DNA from 2 places in the Rhodobium gokarnense genome. Region 2 is predicted to be linked to the other one. Evidence: predicted binding sites of a transcription regulator. Region 2 holds the regulator's gene; the other holds the start of a gene.
The links. Region 2 encodes PhoB, which activates phosphate uptake and scavenging genes when phosphate is short. Its sites were predicted from a motif close to TGTCATNNANCTGTCAT; they were not measured.
Positions count from the first base shown of each region.

Region 1: ppk2 (polyphosphate kinase 2) is a predicted target of PhoB. The motif match lies at 1,414-1,430, and genes of this name have one in related genera.

Region 1 is NZ_JAOQNS010000003.1:380,117-384,589, reverse strand. Features, by position in the region: gene M2319_RS07000 (M10 family metallopeptidase) at 1-555, opposite strand, end outside; gene M2319_RS06995 (extensin-like domain-containing protein) at 727-1,401, opposite strand; gene ppk2 (polyphosphate kinase 2) at 1,694-2,731, shown strand; gene M2319_RS06985 (zinc-dependent alcohol dehydrogenase family protein) at 2,756-3,742, opposite strand; gene M2319_RS06980 (amidase) at 3,923-4,473, shown strand, end outside.
Region 2 is NZ_JAOQNS010000002.1:197,128-201,600, forward strand. Features, by position in the region: gene pstA (phosphate ABC transporter permease PstA) at 1-25, shown strand, start outside; gene pstB (phosphate ABC transporter ATP-binding protein PstB) at 95-865, shown strand; gene phoU (phosphate signaling complex protein PhoU) at 891-1,616, shown strand; gene phoB (phosphate regulon transcriptional regulator PhoB) at 1,642-2,340, shown strand; gene M2319_RS03685 (GcrA family cell cycle regulator) at 2,440-2,955, opposite strand; gene M2319_RS03690 (aspartate aminotransferase family protein) at 3,426-4,473, shown strand, end outside.

The DNA of each region.
Region 1 (4,473 bases), on a different contig from region 2:
GAAATCGGTGTTGAGGTTCTGGCCGACGAAGTCGCGGTAGGTCATCACCGAGAATTCGGTTGAATCGATGCTCGACGGCATCTTGGGAAAGCCGCTCTCGCCCTCGTGGCCATGGCTGAGGCCGACGGCGTGGCCGGTCTCGTGCAGGTAGGTCGAATAGGCCCAGCCGCCCATCCTGGAATCGGAAAAATAGCCGTTCGACTTGTTGTACCAGGAATCGCCGCCCCAGCTTCCGGTGCTCGGATAGTAGGCCCAGGCGGCGGACGGCGAATCGGAAAAGGCGTAGCGCAGGGTCGCCTCGGTGCTGCCGGTCTCGGTGACCTGGTTAAAGGCCAGGTTCGATGCGGCCGCGAAATCGGCCAGCGCATTCTTCACAGCGGCCTTCTGCGCACTGTTGAAGACGCCGAAATTGTTACTCTTTTCGCCGGAATAGTCGTAGTAGGACGGGCTCGTCGGGAAGCTGTAGCTGAGGCTCGTCACGCCCCATTTGATGCCCGACAGGATGCCGTTGATACCGGCCGACGACGAGCTGCTGACGGATGCCGTGGCCGTCATGGCGAATCACCTCCGAGGCTCAATTGGGGAGCGGCGTCACTTATCATTATTTCGCAAGAAAAGGTCCAGAAAACGTCCATCGGCGTTAAACGTTTCTGAATGCACCGCCGCTCGGTCCCATCCGGCCGGGCGGCGGAAAAGACCCGCCATACCGACCCGCCGTCGGCCCGGTCATTGGCAGAACTTGCCGTCGCCGTTGCGGCCGCGACGGGCGAGGTCGAGGTGGAAATGGTCCTGGTGGTGCCGGTCGCCGTCGGGGCCGATCACGGTGTTGAAGGGGCCGCAGGCCTTGTCGTGGACGGTTTTCAGGAACGCGGCCTCTTGCGGTGCACCTTTCCAGCCGTCGGCGACGGTGACGCGGCGGCCGTCGGCGGTGCGGAAGGCGGAAATGTCGATGGCGTTGGCGTAGGCGTGTTCCGACACCTTGGCCCCGGGCTTATTGTTGCGGGTGCGGCAGACATAGGAGGCGGCGACGTCGACGGAAACGATCTTGCTGTCGAGGTTTTCGCCCGCCGCCGGCTGGACGACGGTCTGCAGCCATCGGTCGAGCGCCGGCAGCATCGGGCAGGCAAGGGTCGCCGGTACGGAAAAAGCGACGGAGCCGTCGGCCGCGGCCGTGACCTTGTAGGGCGCGTCGGCGCCGCATTCGCCCTCTTCGAAGATCGGCTCCATCGGCGTGACGAAGGGCGAGGGCGTGACCCGGCCGCTGGTGCGGCAGGTCCGGTCCGCCTGGCTGCGCCATTCCTCGCGGCTGTCGTCGAAGGCCATCATGCCCGCCGCGCAGGCGGTCAGGGCAAGGGCGGTGAGAAGCGCCGCAGATAGGCGCCAAGGGTGTCTGATCGGCATGGGGCCAGTCTGGTGAAAGAACGATTACGATTCATTAACGCTGCGGGTCCCGTAACCGTTGCGGCATCAGGTGGCCGTCGATGCGCCGCCGTGGTGGTCGCGTGTATCCGATAAATATTTTTCAGGCCCGATGCCAGGATTGCCCGCTCCGCATAAGTCCTTTCGAACTATTGGCGACCGCCAGCTCCGAGCATTTACTTTTCGTGAAGCCTTTCGGTTAGGTCAATTTCAATTCAAATGGAGGATTATGACCCGGCAAAACAAAATCAGGGCGCAAACAAGAGAGACGGGCATGAAGGATTCCGAAGACCGCCAGGGCTTTTCCATCGCAGATGACGTGGTGACCACACTTCCGGACCTGCCGGACACCGAACCGGTCACGACCGCGCGGGAAAAACCTGCTGGAAAGAAAAAGGGCGCGGCCAAGGTCGCAGCTTTCGAGAACCCGGCCCATCACATCGCCGAGATGCGGCATGATCCGCTCGAGATCAAACGCATCTTCGAGACCGGCGAATACCCCTACAAGAGCAAGCTGCGCCGGGCGCCTTACGAGGAACACAAGGCGGAGCTGCAGGTGGAACTCCTGAAGGTCCAGCGCTGGGTGGAGGAAACCGGCCAGAAGGTGGTGATCCTGTTCGAGGGCCGCGATGCGGCCGGCAAGGGCGGCACCATCAAGAGGTTCATGGAGCATTTGAACCCGCGCGCCGCCCGCGTCGTCGCGCTGCCGAAACCGACCGAGCGGGAAAAGACCCAGTGGTATTTCCAGCGCTATGTCGAGCACCTGCCGGCGGCCGGCGAGATCGTGCTGTTCGACCGCTCCTGGTACAACCGGGCCGGCGTCGAACGGGTCATGGGGTTCTGCTCGCCGAACGAATACCTGGAGTTCATGCGGACCTGCCCGGACCTGGAACAGATGCTGGTGCGCTCCGGCGTGCAGCTCTTCAAATACTGGTTTTCCGTCTCACAGGGAGAGCAGCGCCGGCGCTTCAAGGCGCGCGAGACCGATCCCTTAAAGCAGTGGAAGCTGTCGCCCGTGGACCGCGCTTCGCTCGACAAGTGGGACGACTACACCGAGGCCAAGGAGTCGATGTTCTTCTATACCGACACCGCCGATGCGCCCTGGGTGATCGTCAAGTCGAACGACAAGAAGCGGGCCCGCCTCAACTGCATGCAGCACTTCCTGTCGTCGCTGCCCTACCCGAACAAGAATCCTTCGGTCGTTCGCGGCCCGGATCCGCTGATCGTCGGATCGGGTGCGCACGCCCTCGGCGAGGCGCGGCACATCCTCGGCAAGAGCCTCCATCCGGAAACGAAGCGCGCAGGCAAATAGGCCCGCGCCCGGAAGCAGCCAGCCTCACGGAATGAGCACCGCGGCGCCGCTGAGGCGCCCGGCGCGCAAATCGTCGAGCGCCCTATTCGCTTCCTCGAGCGGATAGGGGACGACCGTCGTCCTGACCCCGGCCTTCGGGGCGAGCGCCAGGAACTCCTCGGCGTCCTCACGCGTCAAGTTGGCGACCGAGCGGATCACCCGTTCTTCCCAGAGATCGGAATAAGGGAATCCCGGAATATCCGACATGTGGATGCCACCGCAGACGACGGTGCCGCCCTTTTTGACGGCCTTCAGCGCAGCCGGGACGAGGCTTCCGACGGGCGCGAAGATGAGCGCGGCATCGAGAGGTTCCGGCGCCGGCTCGTCCGATCCGCCGGCCCAGGCGCAGCCCATGTCGCGGGCAAAGGCCATCGCGTCCGTGTCGCCCGGCCGGGTGAAGGCAAGCACCTTGCGATCTTCGTAGCGTGCGACCTGCGCAACGATATGAGCGGCGGCGCCGAAGCCGTAGATGCCGACGGTGCGCGCCTCCGGACCGGCCATCTTCAGCGAGCGATGGCCGATGAGGCCGGCGCAGAGCAGGGGCGCTGCTTCGGCATCGGAGTAGTCCCCCTCAATGGCAAAGGCGTAGCGGGCATCGGCGATGGCGTGGGTGGCGTAGCCGCCGTCGAGCGTGTAGCCGGTGAAACCGGGATCGTCGCAGAGGTTCTCCCGGCCGCCGTCGCAATAGGGGCAGTGGCCGCAGGTCGACCCGAGCCAGGGAATGCCGACCCGGCCGCCGACGGCATGGCGATCGACGCCTGCGCCCTTGGCGACGACATACCCGACGATCTCGTGCCCCGGCACCAGCGGCAATTTCGGATGTGTCAGGTCGCCGTCGACCACGTGCAGATCGGTGCGGCAGACGCCGCAGGCCGCGACCTCGACGAGGATCTGGCCCGGACCCGGCTCCGGCGTCGGCAGGTTCCAGGCTTGAAGCGGTTTGCCCTGCTCCCTCAGCACCATTGCGCGCATGGCGGTTTCCTTTCCGAAAAGGGGCGCCTGGCGCGGCCTTTTCTGACGTATTGCGGGTGGTCCGGCTGGCTCGCAATGCACCTTGCCTTTTGCCATGGTGAGCGTGTTCTATCGCCTGTCAACCGCACGCGCCCGAGTCGCCTGAAAAGCCTCGGCGCCCCGCCGTTCTGGAGATCCCTCATGCTGTCCGCTGCAAAACTCGTCGCCGACATCCGCGCCGGCAAGACCCGGATCGGCGAGGTTCTCGCCCAGGTGTTCGACACCATCGATGCGGAGGAAGAGCTGATCGGCGCCTTCGAGGCGATCGACCATGGCGCGGCGCGCCCGCCCGCGAGCGGTGCGCTCTGCGGCCTGCCGGTCGGCATCAAGGATATTTTCGATACTGCCGACATGCCGTCCACCTACGGCTCGCCGATCTATGCCGGCCACATGGCGCGGACCGATGCGGCGATCGTGTCGCTGTGCCGGCGGGCCGGGGCGACGGTGATCGGCAAGACGGTGACGACGGAGTTCGCCTTCATGCAGGCCGGGCGGACGCGGAACCCCCGCAATCCGGCGCACTCTCCGGGTGGGTCGTCGTCCGGCTCGGCGGCGGCGGTGGCGGCCGGCATGCTGCCGCTCGCGGTCGGCACCCAGACCGGCGGCTCGGTGGTGCGGCCGGCGAGCTTTTGCGGTATCGCCGGCTACAAGCCGACCTTCGGCCTGTTGCCGACCGTCGGCATGAAGACGTT
Region 2 (4,473 bases):
TCGCCGGTTCGAGCGTCGCTGGTAGTAACGAAAGGGCAGACCGATGAACGAACTGACACATGTCGACGAGGCTGCCATCTCGGGCCAGCCGAAGATGTCGCCCGCCGTCGAGCCGAAGATCGTCGCCCGCAAGGTGCAGGTGTTCTACGGCGAGAACCACGCGATCAAGGATGTCGACGTCGACATCCCGGCCAATTCGGTGATGTCCTTCATCGGCCCGTCCGGCTGCGGCAAGTCCACCTTCCTCAGGTGCCTCAACCGCATGAACGACACCATCGACGTGTGCCGGGTCGAGGGCAAGATCGAGATCGACCACGAGGACATCTACGATGCCAAGGTCGATCCGGTGCAGCTCCGCGCCAAGGTCGGCATGGTGTTCCAGAAGCCGAACCCGTTCCCGAAGTCGATCTTCGAGAACGTCGCCTACGGCCCTCGCATCCACGGCCTCGCCCGCACCAAGACCGACATGGAAGAGATCGTCGTCACCGCGCTGCAGAAGGCGGGCCTCTTTGCCGAGGTCAAGGACCGGCTCGATGCGCCCGGCACCGGCCTTTCCGGCGGCCAGCAGCAGCGCCTGTGCATCGCCCGCGCCATCGCCGTCAGCCCGGAAGTGATCCTGATGGACGAGCCGTGTTCCGCGCTCGACCCGATCGCCACCGCCAAGGTCGAGGAGCTGATCGACGAATTGCGCGAGAACTACACCATCGTCATCGTCACCCACTCCATGCAGCAGGCCGCCCGGGTCTCCCAGCGCACCGCGTTCTTCCATCTCGGACTGCTTGTCGAGGAAGGGCCGACGGACAATATCTTCACCAATCCGCACGACAAGCGGACCCAGGATTACATCACCGGCCGGTTCGGCTAGGCAACGCCCAAGGGGAAGCACTCTCATGTCCGAACACATCGTCAAATCGTTCGACGAGGAACTCCAGGAGCTTGCCGCCGGCATCGCCGAGATGGGCGGCCTCGCCGAGCGCCTGGTCGACGACGCCGTGACCGCGCTGGCACGCAACAACGCCGAGCTCGCCCAGGAAGTCATCCGCACCGACATCCGGCTCGACCAGATGCAGCGGGACCTGGAGGAAAAGGCGATCATCATGCTCGCACGGCGCCAGCCGATGGCGCTGGACCTGCGCCAGGCGGTTGCCGTGCTGCGCATCTCCGGCGACCTGGAGCGCGTCGGCGACCTCGCCAAGAACATCGCCAAGCGGGCGCTGGCCATCGACGGCCAGTTCAATTCCAAGTCGCTGACCCACGGCGTGGAGCACATCGCCGAGCTCGCCATGACCCAGCTCAAGGCCGTGCTCGACGCCTATGCCGCCCGCGACATCGCCGCCTCGGCCCAGATCCGCGACCGCGACCAGGAGGTCGACGCGCTTTACACCTCGCTGTTCCGCGAACTCCTCACCTACATGATGGAGGACCCGCGCAACATCTCCCAGTGCACCCACCTCCTGTTCTGCGCCAAGAACATCGAGCGCATCGGCGACCACGCCACCAACATCGCCGAGACGATCCACTACCTCGTCACCGGCCAGCAGCTTTCCGACGAGCGGGTCAAGGACGACCTGACCAGCACGACCTCGCTGGACTTCGATCCGGCCGCCAACGATTGAGCGAATGCAACGCGTCTGACATGCCATGCCCAAGGTTCTGATCGTCGAAGACGAGGAAGCGCTCAACCTTCTGCTGCGGTACAATCTGGAATCGGAAGGCTATGCGGTCGAGACCTGCGCCCGCGGCGACGAGGCGGAAATCCGCCTGCGCGAGGCCCAGCCCGACCTGCTGCTGCTCGACTGGATGCTGCCCGGCATTTCCGGCATCGAACTGTGCCGCCGCCTGCGCAACCGGGACAACACGCGGCAACTGCCGATCATCATGCTGACGGCGCGCGGCGAGGAGGCCGAGCGCATCCGCGGGCTTGCCACCGGTGCCGACGACTACGTCGTCAAGCCGTTCTCCATCCCGGAGCTGATGGCCCGGGTGCGGGCGATCCTGCGCCGCACGAAGCCGGAGATCATGTCGACGGTGCTCCAGGCCGGCGATTTGGAGCTCGACCGGGAAACCCACCGGGTGCGCCGCTCCGGCCGCGAGATCCATCTCGGGCCGACCGAGTTCCGCCTCTTGGAATTCCTCATGCAGTCGCCGGGGCGCGTGTTCAGCCGCGAGCAGCTCCTCGACGGCGTCTGGGGCCACGACGTCTATGTCGACGAGCGCACCGTCGACGTCCATGTCGGGCGCCTGCGCAAGGCGATCAATCGCGGCAAGGTGCGCGATCCGATCCGCACCGTGCGCGGCGCCGGCTACGCCTTCAACGACCAGTTCGCGCCCGCCCGCTGAAAAACCAAAAGCGCCGGCAAAAGCCCGACCACAAAAAACGCCGCCGAAATCTCCGGCGGCGTTTTTTTGCGGCTTTCAAGCCGGCAAGACGGAGAGCGCCTAGTCCTTGTTGGAGCGCCTGTCGCGGCGACGGTCGCCGACCGGCTGGTAGGCGATGTCGGCGTGATGGTCGCAATAGGGCTTTCCGGCTTCCTTGTGCCGGCCGCAGAAATAGAAATCCTCGCGGGTCGGATCGCCGATCGGCCACTTGCAGCGGTGCTCGTTGAGGCTGAGGATCGTCGCACGCTCCTCCGGCGGGATCTCAAGCTCGTGCACGGGCGCGGGCCGGGCGACCACCACCGGGCTCGGCGCCGGCTCGTAGTCGGCCTTCAGCGCCGTGTTGCCGACGCTGCGCGTCGGGCGCGGCCGGGCCGGTGCCGTGTTGGTGGCGCGGGGCTTGCGCGCCTTCGGCTGCTGCGCGGTGGTCTTGCCGCGGCCGGACAGCCCCAGCCGGTGCACCTTGCCGATCACCGCATTGCGGGTGATGCCGCCGAGTTCGGACGCGATCTGGCTGGCGCTCAGCCCCTCGGCCCACAATTTCTTCAGCAGTTCTACCCGTTCGTCAGTCCAGGACATCCGCCTTCTCCTGTTCTCATTTTCGGCGGCGGATCGGTTGGACTCCTTCCCCGGCCTCACGCTGGCCCAAGGCCTGCGAAAGGGAAACGCCCTACAACCAAAGACTTAAGTCCGCCGCACGAGATATCGTATCGATTTCACCGAAAGCTACTATATCGCGTGTATTTCTGGCAAGTCTGCGGCCGCCATGGCCGTCGACCTTCGAGGAGTTTTCCCCATCATTCGAACCCGGCTCAGCAACTCCGGCTGATTGCGTATACACGCCGGACAATTGACAAAACACCGGAATTCGGCTCTAAGAGACTCTGAATCCGTGCCGCCGATTTGGGCGGCACTGTTTGTTTTAGGAGCCGGTCGGCCCGCGACAATACGCGCGCCTACCGAAACGCGAAGGGCGCCGACCGGACAACCGGAAACGCGGCGCCCTAAAACGTTGGTGCCGGGGTTTTCGGCACCCGGGGACGGTACCCATGTCGAATACGTCGCTTTATCCCACCTATGCGCGGGCCGATCTCACATTCGAGAGAGGCGAGGGCGTCTGGCTGGAGGCCTCCGACGGCACCCGCTATCTGGATTTTGCCGCCGGCATCGCCGTCAACGGCCTCGGCCACGCCCATCCGCATCTGGTGGCGACCCTGACCGGCCAGGCCGAAAAGCTCTGGCACGTCTCCAACGTCTTCCGCATCCCGGACCAGGAGCGCCTGGCCGAGCGCCTGTGCGCGGCCAGCTTCGCCGACCGCGTCTTCTTCACCAATTCCGGCAGCGAGGCGATCGAGGGCGCGATCAAGACCGCGCGCCGCTACCACTTCGTCACCGGCAATCCGGAGCGCTACCGGCTGATCACCTTCGAGGGCGCCTTCCACGGCCGCACCCTCGGCGCCATCGCCGCCGGCGGCCAGGCCAAATATCTGGAAGGCTTCGGCCCGCGCGTGGAAGGCTTCGACCAGGTGCCGTTCGGCGACATCGAGGCGTTGAAGGCCGCGATCGGCCCGGAAACCGCCGGCGTCCTCATCGAGCCGATCCAGGGCGAGGGCGGCATTCGCCCGCTGCCCCACGGCGACCTGAAGCGCATCCGCGAGATCTGCGACGAGGCCGGCATCCTCTTGCTGCTCGACGAGGTCCAGTGCGGCATCGGCCGTACCGGCCGCCTGTTCGCCCATGAATGGGCCGGCATTACCCCGGACATCCTCGCCGCGGCCAAGGGCATCGGCGGCGGCTTTCCGGTCGGCGCCTGCATGGCGACGGAAGAGGCCGCCAAGGGCATGACCCTCGGCACCCACGGCTCGACCTATGGCGGCAACCCGCTCGCCATGGCCGTCGCCAACGCCGTCCTCGACGTTGTCCTGGAACCGGGCTTCTTCGAGCGCGTCAGCCGCCTCGGCCTGACCCTGAAACAGAAACTGGCCGGTCTCGTCGACAGCCATCCGGAGGTCTTTGAGACCATCCGCGGCGAGGGCCTGATGCTCGGCATCAAGTGCCGCGTCGCCCCGGCCGATGTCGTTGCCGCCGCGCGCGACC